DNA from 3 places in the Halanaerobium hydrogeniformans genome. Region 3 is predicted to be linked to each of the others. Evidence: a T-box and tRNA genes for the amino acid it is inferred to sense, from the RefSeq annotation. Region 3 holds a T-box; the other regions hold tRNA genes.
The links. The T-box of region 3 lies ahead of ileS (isoleucine--tRNA ligase). A T-box ahead of a tRNA ligase gene usually reads a tRNA of that ligase, here a tRNA-Ile.
Positions count from the first base shown of each region.

Region 1: it has a tRNA-Ile gene. The T-box ahead of ileS (isoleucine--tRNA ligase) is inferred to sense a tRNA for this amino acid. The anticodon was not compared.
Region 2: it has a tRNA-Ile gene. The T-box ahead of ileS (isoleucine--tRNA ligase) is inferred to sense a tRNA for this amino acid. The anticodon was not compared.

Region 1 covers NC_014654.1:2,147,511-2,152,073, forward strand. The annotation lists rRNA gene HALSA_RS09945 (23S ribosomal RNA) at 1-1,938, opposite strand, end outside; tRNA gene HALSA_RS09950 (tRNA-Ala) at 2,057-2,132, opposite strand; tRNA gene HALSA_RS09955 (tRNA-Ile) at 2,158-2,234, opposite strand; rRNA gene HALSA_RS09960 (16S ribosomal RNA) at 2,370-3,918, opposite strand; gene HALSA_RS09965 (secondary thiamine-phosphate synthase enzyme YjbQ) at 4,532-4,563, opposite strand, start outside.
Region 2 covers NC_014654.1:8,939-13,501, forward strand. The annotation lists gene gyrA (DNA gyrase subunit A) at 1-16, shown strand, start outside; rRNA gene HALSA_RS00045 (16S ribosomal RNA) at 564-2,113, shown strand; tRNA gene HALSA_RS00050 (tRNA-Ile) at 2,248-2,324, shown strand; tRNA gene HALSA_RS00055 (tRNA-Ala) at 2,350-2,425, shown strand; rRNA gene HALSA_RS00060 (23S ribosomal RNA) at 2,544-4,563, shown strand, end outside.
Region 3 covers NC_014654.1:1,777,824-1,782,386, forward strand. The annotation lists gene ileS (isoleucine--tRNA ligase) at 1-2,000, opposite strand, end outside; T-box leader at 2,058-2,263, opposite strand; gene HALSA_RS08105 (DivIVA domain-containing protein) at 2,340-2,846, opposite strand; gene HALSA_RS08110 (YlmH family RNA-binding protein) at 2,868-3,656, opposite strand; gene HALSA_RS08115 (YggT family protein) at 3,684-3,956, opposite strand; gene HALSA_RS08120 (YggS family pyridoxal phosphate-dependent enzyme) at 3,975-4,563, opposite strand, start outside.

The DNA of each region.
Region 1 (4,563 bases), 370 kb from region 3:
TGCCGAGTTCCTTAACAAGGGTTCTCTCGCGCGCCTTAGAATTCTCTTCCCGTCTACCTGTGTCGGTTTGCGGTACGGGCACTGTAAATCTCGTTAGTGGTTTTTCTTGGCGATTTATCCGGTGGCTTCGCCTCTTTTGGCTCCACATCACTTTAAGCTGTTTAGATGGGTAAAGGGATTTGCCTCCTTACCCCAGCTTAATAGCTTATACATGCTCTTCCAGTCACATGCTCCACCTTCTTTACCGCGTCCCCACTTCACTCAATCAATTTACAGTGGTATCGGAATCTTTACCGATTTTCCATCACCTACGCCTTTCGGCCTCAGCTTAGGTCCCGACTAACCCTGAGAGGACGAGCCTTCCTCAGGAATCCTTAGACTTTCGGCGAAGGAGATTCTCACTCCTTTTTTCGTTACTCATACCGGCATTCTCTCTTCTGTGCCGTCCACTACTCCTTACGGTATAGCTTCACCCAGCACACAATGCTCCTCTACCTCTCTAGAAACCGCCCATAAAACCTATCTAAATTCATCCTAAATCATTCCATGCTTTGCTAAATAATAGCTAAATCATCCATGCTTTAGCCTAGATCATTTGGTCAAAACTATCGATTGTAAATTATATTTGTTAGTTTTGACTAAATCTAACTTGATTTTTGATAGATAAATTTTATGGACAGTTCCTAGAAACCACAGCTTCGGTGATATGCTTTAGCCCCGTTACATTTTCGGCGCGAAACCGCTTAACCAGTGGGCTATTACGCACTCTTTAAATGAATGGCTGCTTCTAAGCCAACATCCTGGTTGTCTGTGCGATCTCACTTCCTTTTCCACTTAGCATATACTTTGGGACCTTATCTGGTGGTCTGGGCTCTTTCCCTCTTGACTATGAAGCTTATCCCCCACAGTCTGACTCCCAGAGAACATTAATTGGCATTCGGAGTTTGAATGGATTTGGTAACCTTGTTGGGCCCCTTGTCCAATCAGTGCTCTACAACCAATTAACTTTTACTCTGAGGCTAGCCCTAAAGCTATTTCGAGGAGAACCAGCTATCTCCGAGTTCGATTGGCCTTTCACCCCTATCCACAACTCATCCCATGTTTTTTCAACAACACCGGGTTCGGGCCTCCACAGGCTCTTACACCCGCTTCACCCTGGTCATGGATAGATCACTCGGTTTCGGGTCTACTCATCATAACTTCCGCCCTATTCAGACTCGCTTTCGCTCTGGCTACACCTCTATGGCTTAACCTTTTGCTACGATCAGTAACTCGCCGGTCCGTGATACAAAAAGTACGCAGTCAGACTTTCTAATAGTCCTCCTACTTGTTGTAAGCTTACGGTTTCAGTTTCTATTTCACTCCCCTTCCGGGGTTCTTTTCACCTTTCCCTCACGGTACTTGTTCACTATCGGTCATTCAGGAGTATTTAGTCTTGGAAGGTGGTCCTCCCATATTCTCACAGGGTTTCTCGTGTCCCGTGATACTCTGGATATCGTTTGACTTCTTTTGCTTTTCGCCTACAGGGCTATTACCCTCTCTGGCGGAACTTTCCAGTCCCTTCGACTTAGCAAAAAATTTAAGCCATCTAGAGGCTGTAGCCTCTAATTAACAATATCCCACACCCACTAAAAGCAACACCTACAGGTTTACACTTTTAGTGTTTGGACTTCTCCCCCTTCGCTCGCCGCTACTAAGGGAATCTCGTTTTGATTTCTTTTCCTCAGGGTACTAAGATGTTTCAATTCTCCTGCTTGTTCTTACACAGCTACTTCTTTCACTGCATAATACCAGTGCTCCACACTGGTGGGTTGCCCCATTCGGATATCCACGGATCTACGCTTATTTAGCAGCTCCCCGCGGCTTTTCGCAGCCGGTCACGTCCTTCTTCAACTCTGAATGCCTAGGCATCCACCATAAGCTCTTTCTAGCTTAATCTATATTATTTCCTATATGCATTTTTCAATGTACAGTTTTTAAATGTTACAAATTAAAAGTTAGTTTTATTTTTTGCTTATATCCTAACTTCTGATTTCTAACATTCAAGGTGTTAAATTGGTGGAGGTAAGCGGATTCGAACCGCTGACCTCCTGCTTGCAAGGCAGGCGCTCTCCCAGCTGAGCTATACCCCCGTATAGTAGTTCTAAATTAGTGAAATGGTGGGTCTAGGTAGATTTGAACTACCGACCTCACGCTTATCAGGCGTGCGCTCTGACCAACTGAGCTATAGACCCATTCTCTTTTTAAATTAATATAAATCCTCACATCTTTTATTGCAGGATTTATTTGTTTTTTTCTATTTTTTATTTTTATTGAATGATTTTTGCAAACCTTCAAAATTAAACAGCAAGCTCACGTTCTCTCCTTAGAAAGGAGGTGATCCAGCCGCACCTTCCGGTACGGCTACCTTGTTACGACTTCACCCCTCTTACCGGACACACCTTCGGCATCCGCAGATGACTTCTGGTGCATCCAACTCGATTGGTGTGACGGGCGGTGTGTACAAGGCCCGGGAACGTATTCACCGCAGTATGCTGACCTGCGATTACTAGCGATTCCAACTTCATACAGGCGAGTTGCAGCCTGCAATCCGAACTGGGATTGGTTTTCAAGGATTTGCTCCACCTCGCGGCTTAGCTCCCCTCTGTACCAACCATTGTAGCACGTGTGTAGCCCGAGATATAAAGGGCATGAGGACTTGACGTCATCCCCACCTTCCTCCGACTTTCACCGGCAGTCTTCTTAGAGTCCCCGACATTACTCGCTGGCAACTAAGAACAGGGGTTGCGCTCGTTGCGGGACTTAACCCAACATCTCACGACACGAGCTGACGACAGCCATGCACCACCTGTCTCCGTGTGACATAAATGCCAAACCCTGCTTTCACAGGTAGTCACGGGATGTCAATTCTCGGTAAGGTTCTTCGCGTTGCTTCGAATTAAACCACATGCTCCACCGCTTGTGCGGGCCCCCGTCAATTCCTTTGAGTTTCAATCTTGCGATCGTAATCCCCAGGCGGGATACTTAATGCGTTAACTCCGGCACTGAAGGATTCGAACCTCCAACACCTAGTATCCATCGTTTACGGCTGGGACTACCGGGGTATCTAATCCCGTTCGCTCCCCCAGCTTTCGTACCTCAGCGTCAGTGTTAACCCAGAGAGTCGCCTTCGCCACTGGTGTTCTTCCTAATATCTACGTATTTCACCACTACACTAGGAATTCCACTCTCCTCTGTTACACTCAAGATAACCAGTTTCAAACGCAGTCTGTCGGTTAAGCCGACACCTTTCACGCTTGACTTGATTATCCGCCTGCGTACCCTTTACGCCCAATAATTCCGGACAACGCTTGCACTCTACGTATTACCGCGGCTGCTGGCACGTAGTTAGCCAGTGCTTCCTCCAAAGGTACCGTCAGGTGGGTATCATTTTCTATACCCACGGTTCTTCCCTAAGGACAGAGCTTTACAATCCTAAGACCTTCTTCACTCACGCGGCGTTGCTCCATCAGGCTTTCGCCCATTGTGGAAGATTCCCCACTGCTGCCTCCCGTAGGAGTCTGGACCGTGTCTCAGTTCCAGTGTGACTGATCGTCCTCTCAGACCAGCTATAGATTGTCGCCCTGGTGAGCCATTACCTCACCAGCTAGCTAATCTACCGCGGACCCCTCCTCAAACGATGCTAATAGCACCTTTTCTGATTGTGTGATGCCACACTCTCAGCTTACCCGGGATTAGCCCGACTTTCGCCAGGTTATCCCAGACTTGAGGACAGGTTATCCACGTGTTACTCACCCGTCCGCCACTATCTAGTCTCGTCTTCCGCCCGAAGGCTTCCGTCGAGGTAGACCGTTCGACTTGCATGTGTTAAGCACGCCGCCAGCGTTCGTCCTGAGCCAGGATCAAACTCTCCGTTTAAAGAATTTGATTTGGCTTCTATTATTTATATAAAAGCTTTGAACTAATAATTACTTTTAAGTTTTAACACTCAAAGTATATTAACGTTGGCTTGCTGTTTAATTTTCAAGGTTCACTGAATCTTCTTTAATAGAACAAAAAGGATGATTCAGCACTTGGACATTGAGTCCGTCGCACTGATCTTCTTTAATAGAACAATAATAAGATGATACCTTGCTAGGTCATTGAGACCGTCGCACTATATCTTCTTTGATTGGTGCTTTGCTCGGGAAGTTTCGCCCCTCACAGATCGCTTTTGTTTTTAACAGCGACATTTAATATCTTATCAATCCTGCTGCTGTTTGTCAAGAACTTTTTACAAAAAAATGATTATTTTTTCTGCTCAAAAGAACTTGTTTTTTTGCTCTTTTTCTATGCGACGTTTATTATCTTATCAACACTCTTTGACTTTGTCAAGGAGTAATTTTAAATAAAATTTACGCCTCTTCAAAAAGCAAAAATCCTTTTCAGCGACATATATTATCTTAACACTTATCCCCTCTTTTGTCAAGGGGTTAGAGCAGAAAAAACACTGGGAAATATCTCCATTCCCCAGTGAAATTATAGCTTTGGTTTAACTGTTTTTTAAAATGGTTACAATTATCT
Region 2 (4,563 bases), 840 kb from region 3:
ATATGAAGAAGAATGATTGTAAAAATTATAAATATTATAAAATAAAGGTGTTTTAAGGCTATAAAACCCGCTTTCACAGGGGTTTTTATAGTCAAATGAAATAAAATCAATAATTCCTTGACAAAGGAAGTTAATCAATGTTAACATAGTAAATGTCGCTGAAAAAGACACATTGTTTTTTTGGAAAAATAATAAAAAAAGTTCTTGACAAACGACAGCAGTATTGATAAGATATTAAATGTCGCTGTTAAAAACAAAAGCGATCTGTGAGGGGCAAAACTTCCCGAGCAAAGCACCAATCTTAGTATTATTAAAGAAGATAGAGTGCGACGGTCTCAATGACCTAGCAAGGTATCATCTTATTATTGTTCTATTAAAGAAGATCAGTGCGACGGACTCAATGTCCAAGTGCTGAATCATCCTTTTTGTTCTATTAAAGAAGATTCAGTGAACCTTGAAAATTAAACAGCAAGCCAACGTTAATATACTTTGAGTGTTAAAACTTAAAAGTAATTATTAGTTCAAAGCTTTTATATAAATAATAGAAGCCAAATCAAATTCTTTAAACGGAGAGTTTGATCCTGGCTCAGGACGAACGCTGGCGGCGTGCTTAACACATGCAAGTCGAACGGTCTACCTCGACGGAAGCCTTCGGGCGGAAGACGAGACTAGATAGTGGCGGACGGGTGAGTAACACGTGGATAACCTGTCCTCAAGTCTGGGATAACCTGGCGAAAGTCGGGCTAATCCCGGGTAAGCTGAGAGTGTGGCATCACACAATCAGAAAAGGTGCTATTAGCATCGTTTGAGGAGGGGTCCGCGGTAGATTAGCTAGCTGGTGAGGTAATGGCTCACCAGGGCGACAATCTATAGCTGGTCTGAGAGGACGATCAGTCACACTGGAACTGAGACACGGTCCAGACTCCTACGGGAGGCAGCAGTGGGGAATCTTCCACAATGGGCGAAAGCCTGATGGAGCAACGCCGCGTGAGTGAAGAAGGTCTTAGGATTGTAAAGCTCTGTCCTTAGGGAAGAACCGTGGGTATAGAAAATGATACCCACCTGACGGTACCTTTGGAGGAAGCACTGGCTAACTACGTGCCAGCAGCCGCGGTAATACGTAGAGTGCAAGCGTTGTCCGGAATTATTGGGCGTAAAGGGTACGCAGGCGGATAATCAAGTCAAGCGTGAAAGGTGTCGGCTTAACCGACAGACTGCGTTTGAAACTGGTTATCTTGAGTGTAACAGAGGAGAGTGGAATTCCTAGTGTAGTGGTGAAATACGTAGATATTAGGAAGAACACCAGTGGCGAAGGCGACTCTCTGGGTTAACACTGACGCTGAGGTACGAAAGCTGGGGGAGCGAACGGGATTAGATACCCCGGTAGTCCCAGCCGTAAACGATGGATACTAGGTGTTGGAGGTTCGAATCCTTCAGTGCCGGAGTTAACGCATTAAGTATCCCGCCTGGGGATTACGATCGCAAGATTGAAACTCAAAGGAATTGACGGGGGCCCGCACAAGCGGTGGAGCATGTGGTTTAATTCGAAGCAACGCGAAGAACCTTACCGAGAATTGACATCCCGTGACTACCTGTGAAAGCAGGGTTTGGCATTTATGTCACACGGAGACAGGTGGTGCATGGCTGTCGTCAGCTCGTGTCGTGAGATGTTGGGTTAAGTCCCGCAACGAGCGCAACCCCTGTTCTTAGTTGCCAGCGAGTAATGTCGGGGACTCTAAGAAGACTGCCGGTGAAAGTCGGAGGAAGGTGGGGATGACGTCAAGTCCTCATGCCCTTTATATCTCGGGCTACACACGTGCTACAATGGTTGGTACAGAGGGGAGCTAAGCCGCGAGGTGGAGCAAATCCTTGAAAACCAATCCCAGTTCGGATTGCAGGCTGCAACTCGCCTGTATGAAGTTGGAATCGCTAGTAATCGCAGGTCAGCATACTGCGGTGAATACGTTCCCGGGCCTTGTACACACCGCCCGTCACACCAATCGAGTTGGATGCACCAGAAGTCATCTGCGGATGCCGGAAGGTGTGTCCGGTAAGAGGGGTGAAGTCGTAACAAGGTAGCCGTACCGGAAGGTGCGGCTGGATCACCTCCTTTCTAAGGAGAGAACGTGAGCTTGCTGTTTAATTTTGAAGGTTTGCAAAAATCATTCAATAAAAATAAAAAATAGAAAAAACAAATAAATCCTGCAATAAAAGATGTGAGGATTTATATTAATTTAAAAAGAGAATGGGTCTATAGCTCAGTTGGTCAGAGCGCACGCCTGATAAGCGTGAGGTCGGTAGTTCAAATCTACCTAGACCCACCATTTCACTAATTTAGAACTACTATACGGGGGTATAGCTCAGCTGGGAGAGCGCCTGCCTTGCAAGCAGGAGGTCAGCGGTTCGAATCCGCTTACCTCCACCAATTTAACACCTTGAATGTTAGAAATCAGAAGTTAGGATATAAGCAAAAAATAAAACTAACTTTTAATTTGTAACATTTAAAAACTGTACATTGAAAAATGCATATAGGAAATAATATAGATTAAGCTAGAAAGAGCTTATGGTGGATGCCTAGGCATTCAGAGTTGAAGAAGGACGTGACCGGCTGCGAAAAGCCGCGGGGAGCTGCTAAATAAGCGTAGATCCGTGGATATCCGAATGGGGCAACCCACCAGTGTGGAGCACTGGTATTATGCAGTGAAAGAAGTAGCTGTGTAAGAACAAGCAGGAGAATTGAAACATCTTAGTACCCTGAGGAAAAGAAATCAAAACGAGATTCCCTTAGTAGCGGCGAGCGAAGGGGGAGAAGTCCAAACACTAAAAGTGTAAACCTGTAGGTGTTGCTTTTAGTGGGTGTGGGATATTGTTAATTAGAGGCTACAGCCTTTAGATGGCTTAAATTTTTTGCTAAGTCGAAGGGACTGGAAAGTTCCGCCAGAGAGGGTAATAGCCCTGTAGGCGAAAAGCAAAAGAAGTCAAACGATATCCAGAGTATCACGGGACACGAGAAACCCTGTGAGAATATGGGAGGACCACCTTCCAAGACTAAATACTCCTGAATGACCGATAGTGAACAAGTACCGTGAGGGAAAGGTGAAAAGAACCCCGGAAGGGGAGTGAAATAGAAACTGAAACCGTAAGCTTACAACAAGTAGGAGGACTATTAGAAAGTCTGACTGCGTACTTTTTGTATCACGGACCGGCGAGTTACTGATCGTAGCAAAAGGTTAAGCCATAGAGGTGTAGCCAGAGCGAAAGCGAGTCTGAATAGGGCGGAAGTTATGATGAGTAGACCCGAAACCGAGTGATCTATCCATGACCAGGGTGAAGCGGGTGTAAGAGCCTGTGGAGGCCCGAACCCGGTGTTGTTGAAAAAACATGGGATGAGTTGTGGATAGGGGTGAAAGGCCAATCGAACTCGGAGATAGCTGGTTCTCCTCGAAATAGCTTTAGGGCTAGCCTCAGAGTAAAAGTTAATTGGTTGTAGAGCACTGATTGGACAAGGGGCCCAACAAGGTTACCAAATCCATTCAAACTCCGAATGCCAATTAATGTTCTCTGGGAGTCAGACTGTGGGGGATAAGCTTCATAGTCAAGAGGGAAAGAGCCCAGACCACCAGATAAGGTCCCAAAGTATATGCTAAGTGGAAAAGGAAGTGAGATCGCACAGACAACCAGGATGTTGGCTTAGAAGCAGCCATTCATTTAAAGAGTGCGTAATAGCCCACTGGTTAAGCGGTTTCGCGCCGAAAATGTAACGGGGCTAAAGCATATCACCGAAGCTGTGGTTTCTAGGAACTGTCCATAAAATTTATCTATTAATGATTTAGGATGAATTTAGATAGGTTTTATGGGCGGTTTCTAGAGAGGTAGAGGAGCATTGTGTGCTGGGTGAAGCTATACCGTAAGGAGTAGTGGACGGCACAGAAGAGAGAATGCCGGTATGAGTAACGAAAAAAGGAGTGAGAATCTCCTTCGCCGAAAGTCTAAGGATTCCTGAGGAAGGCTCGTCCTCTCAGGGTTAGTCGGGACCTAAGCTGAGGCCGAAAGGCGTAGGTGATGGAAAATCGGTAAAGATTCCGATACCACTGTAAATTGATTGAGTGAAGTGGGGACGCGGTAAAGAAGGTGGAGCATGTGACTGGAAGAGCATGTATAAGCTATTAAGCTGGGGTAAGGAGGCAAATCCCTTTACCCATCTAAACAGCTTAAAGTGATGTGGAGCCAAAAGAGGCGAAGCCACCGGATAAATCGCCAAGAAAAACCACTAACGAGATTTACAGTGCCCGTACCGCAAACCGACACAGGTAGACGGGAAGAGAATTCTAAGGCGCGCGAGAGAACCCTTGTTAAGGAACTCGGCAAAATGACCCCGTAACTTCGGGAGAAGGGGTACCCTTTAGGAATACCTAGAGGGTCGAAGTGAAAAGATCCAAGCGACTGTTTATCAAAAACACAGGTCTCTGCTAAGTCGTAAGACGAAGTATAGGGGCTGACGCCTGCCCGGTGCTGGAAGGTCAAGGAGAAGGCTTAGTACTTATGTACGAAGGTCTGAACCTA
Region 3 (4,563 bases):
ACATTACCAAGTACAAATCTATAGGTATTCCTGATTCTTCTGTAAACCTCAGAATTCTGCTTAAGAATATTATCAGAAACTTTTACATCATTTTTAAAATCAGATGAGGCTACCCATAGTCTCAATATATCTGCCCCATATTGATCTATAACTTTATGTGGAGAGACGACATTACCCTGAGATTTGGACATTTTGATTCCTTTGTCATCAACAGTAAATCCATTTGTAATAACCTCATTATAAGGAGCTCTACCCTCAGTTGCTACTGCAGTCAGTAAAGAAGAATTAAACCAACCACGATATTGATCAGTTCCTTCTAAATAAATCTGAGCTGGCCAGCTTAAATTATCACGTGTTTCTAAAACTGCTTTATGACTTGAACCAGAATCAAACCAGACATCCATTATATCTTCTTCTTTAGTAAAGCTTTTGCCATCACAATGAGGACAACTATAATCTTTAGGAAGTAATTTTTCTGCAGGATATTTATACCAGGCAGAAGAACCTTCAGCTGCAAAAATATTTTTTACAGAATCGAGGGTATCATCATTGATTACTGCCTCTCCGCATTCATCACAATAAAAGATAGGAATTGGAACTCCCCATTTTTTCTGGCGAGAAATACACCAATCTGATCTTTCTGAGATCATATTTTTCATTCTTTCTTCTCCCCAGCTGGGATGCCATTCAACCTCAGAAATCGCCTTTAAAGTTTTGTCCTTAATAGCATCAATTGAGGCAAACCACTGATCTGTAGCCCTAAATAATAGATTTCCTTTACAACGCCAGCAGTGTGGATATTGATGATCAATAAAGCTTAAATCCATTAAAAGATTTTTTTCTTTTAATTTATCTGTTACCATAATATTAACTTCATCAGTGCTTTTACCTGCGAAGTCTCCTGCTTTTTCTGTAAAATAACCTCTGTTGTCCATTGGAGCATAAACTTCTAACCCATATTCTTGATGACCAACTACAAAGTCATCATGTCCATGTCCGGGAGCAGTATGAACACAACCAGTACCCTGTTCAAGGGTTACATGGTCTCCTAAAATTAGTAATGAATCTCTATCTACAAAAGGATGACGACATTTTTTATTCTCAAGTTCTTTAGCACTGAAGTCTTCACTAATTATTTCATAATCTTTAATCCCACTGATTTCCATTACACTACTTACCAGCTCCTTGGCCATTATTAATTTCTCACCTTGAGCTTCTACAACTACATATGGATAATCAGGATGAAATGCAATTGCCATATTTGAAGGTATGGTCCAGGGAGTTGTAGTCCAGATAACCACATAACCATTATCTTTATTTAAACTTACTCCACCTACTTCAAACTCATCTTTAAGAGGAAACTTCACATAAATGGAAGGTGCTCTATCTTCACCATATTCAACCTCAGCTTCTGCTAATGCTGTTTCACAGTGAGGACACCAGTGAACTGGTTTTTTACCCCGATAAAATAGACCGTTTTTAGCCATTTCTCCAAAAACTTCTATTTGTTTTACTTCATATTCAGGACTTAATGTCAAATATGGGTCATCCCATTCTCCCCATACTCCAAGTCTTTTGAATTGTTCACGCTGACGGTCAATATATTTTAAAGCATAATTTGTACATTTTTCTCTTAATTCTTCAACAGACAAGTCTTGACGCTCCTGGTCACTCATTTCACTTGTTACCTGATGTTCAATTGGCAAACCATGAGTATCCCAACCAGGTACATATGGTGAGTAATAACCTTTAAGAGTTGCAAATCTAGTTACAAAATCTTTTAAAATTTTATTTAAGGCATGCCCTATATGAATATCTCCATTGGCATAGGGAGGTCCATCATGTAAAATAAAAGATTCTTTTCCTTCACGATTTTTTATTGCTTTTTCATAAATATTATTTTCTTCCCAGACTTTTTGAAAATCAAGTTCTCTTTCACTTAAATTAGCCCGCATTGGGAATTCTGTGTTTGGTAAATTAATAGTATCTTTATAGCTCATCTAAATTAATAACCTCCTGTAAAATTTATAATTGAAATAAAAAAAGCCTCTATCCACTAAAGGGACGAGAGACCGCGGTACCACCCTAATTAATATCAAATGATATCATCTTAAGAAATCTTTAACGCAGAAATACGAGTAGGCTAATAAATTCACCTACTAACTCCAGGGTGATCTTCTCAATCTTCTGTTTATCGGCTTCCACCAGACCCGACTCGCTCTAAACAATTAAAGATTGATACTCTCCCCTTCAATGTTATTTTATTCAATATTATGCTTTTTCAATTATAAACCATATTTTTTTCTAAGTCAAGTTTATAATTGAAGCTACTTTGAAACTTATTCTTCACTCTGGTCATTATATTTATTTTCTGGCTCAGCCATTTCTTTTCTAAGACCTTCTTCTTTATCTTCCTGAAGCATTTCTAAGTGGCTCTGCAGTAATGTTTGAAAACGGATTTTAAAGAAATTTTTCTGTTCTCTTAATTCTTCTACTTTTCTTTTTTCTGAAGCTACCGCTGCTTTTGCTTCTTCTTTGATTTTTTCAGCTTCAACTTTTGCTTCTTTAATTATCACCCTGGCCTCATTTTCAGCCTGTTCAACTCTTTCAGATATAGTATCCTGCATCGTATCAAGGGTATTATTTAATCTATCTTCCATTTCTTGATAATGATCTATTTTTTCTTTAAGTTTTCTATTTTCTTCCTGCAAATTATTAATATCTTTAAGCAAACGTTCATATGCTACCCCGATGTCTTCAATAAAGTCATCAACTTGATTTGTATTATACCCAAAAGTAGATTTTTTAAATTCTTTATTATATATTTCAAGCGGATTTAATTTCAAAATATCACTTCCTCTCTTGTCTTAAGTTAATCTTTTAAGAGTTAATTTAATTCTATCTTTATTGGAAAGCCCTCTGTTTTCTTCAACTTTGACCCTACCTCTTCCTCGAACCGAAATCAAGTCACCGATTTCTACTTCAGCAGCTGGATCAGATTCGATTTTCCAGTTTAATTTGACTTCTTCATTTTTAATTGATCGAGACATCTTGCTGCGTGAATCTCCAAAACCAGAACTAGCTACAGCATCAAGCCTCATTGATGGAACGGTAGTTAAAATTTCTTTTTCATATTGGGTAGGTTTAATAATATCATCAGCAGATATTTTTTCAACTTCAACCGGTACCTGATGGACTTTATCAAACCTTAATTCAATAATATCTTTAACTTCAACTGCAGTAACAAGCTGGGCAAAACCTGAATGAATTAAAATATCACCAATTACTTTACGCTGTAATCCCAGCCCCATAACAGCACCTAAGAAATCCCGATGAGTTAAATTTTGAAAAGAAAAATTGCCTTTTATTTTAAATATTGCAATCTGGCTCTCAACTAAATCTGGAAAAAGATATTCAGGGAAAATAAGCAATCTTTTTCTTTCAGCAGCTTTGTAACCACCTTCAAACTTAAAATTAATATCAGAAATCTGTTTAACTATACCTTCTGCAATCTTTTGTTGATAGGGATTTAAAAAATCACTGGCTTCTGTTTTGTGATATTTTAATACCCGCTCTGATTTATCAAGTATATGAGATCCAAGCAGCCTATCTTCTTCTCCATGCAGGTGGCTTAAAAGTTTTTTCTGGTCAAACATAAAACAACTCCTTTAGTTAAAAATTGATTAAAAAATTAATAATCTTATTACAAAACGTCTTATAACTGACAAAGCAAATAATGCTATAAGAGGGGAAAAATCTATTCCTATACTACCTGTAGGAATTAATTGTCTGATTGGTCCTACAATAGGTTCAGTAACATCAAAGACTAACCTGATTAATTTTCTCCACCTCTGGTCACTTGGGTTTGGTCTTACCCAGGAAATAACTACTCTAGCAATTATAAAATAATTTAAGATTGTAAATAAAGTGTTTATAATTCTTGCAAGAATATACATTTAACTTCCTCCAACTTTTTAATATTCTCTTTCTCCAAAAAGTGCTCTGCCAATCCTGACGATAGTTGCACCTTCTTCTATAGCAATCTGATAATCATTAGTCATTCCCATTGATAATTCAGTTAGAACTTTTATGTTTTCACTTAAATAATCGAATAAATTTTTAAGCTCTTTAAAGTATTTCCTTAAAGTTTCTTCATCATCAAGATAAGGTAGAATAGTCATTAATCCTTTAATTTCAAGATTTTTAAATTTGATTATTTTTTTAAAAAAATCTTCTGCATTTTCAGCTTTTATGCCATATTTATTGTCATCTTCAGCAATATTAATTTGAATTAAAACAGGAATTATACGATCATTTTTACGAGCCCTTTTGTTGACTTCTTTGGCCAATCTAAAACTATCGACTGATTCTATCATCTTACAATTTTCCATTCTCATTAAGTATTTTACCTTATTTCTTTGAAGATGTCCAACAAAATGCCAGTCTATAACTATATCTTCAGATTTTAGCTCGGCATCTTTTTCTTCCAGCTCCTGGACTCTATTTTCGCCAAAACAGCAAACTCCAAGCTCCTTTAATGCTTTAATTTCTGCAGAAGATTGT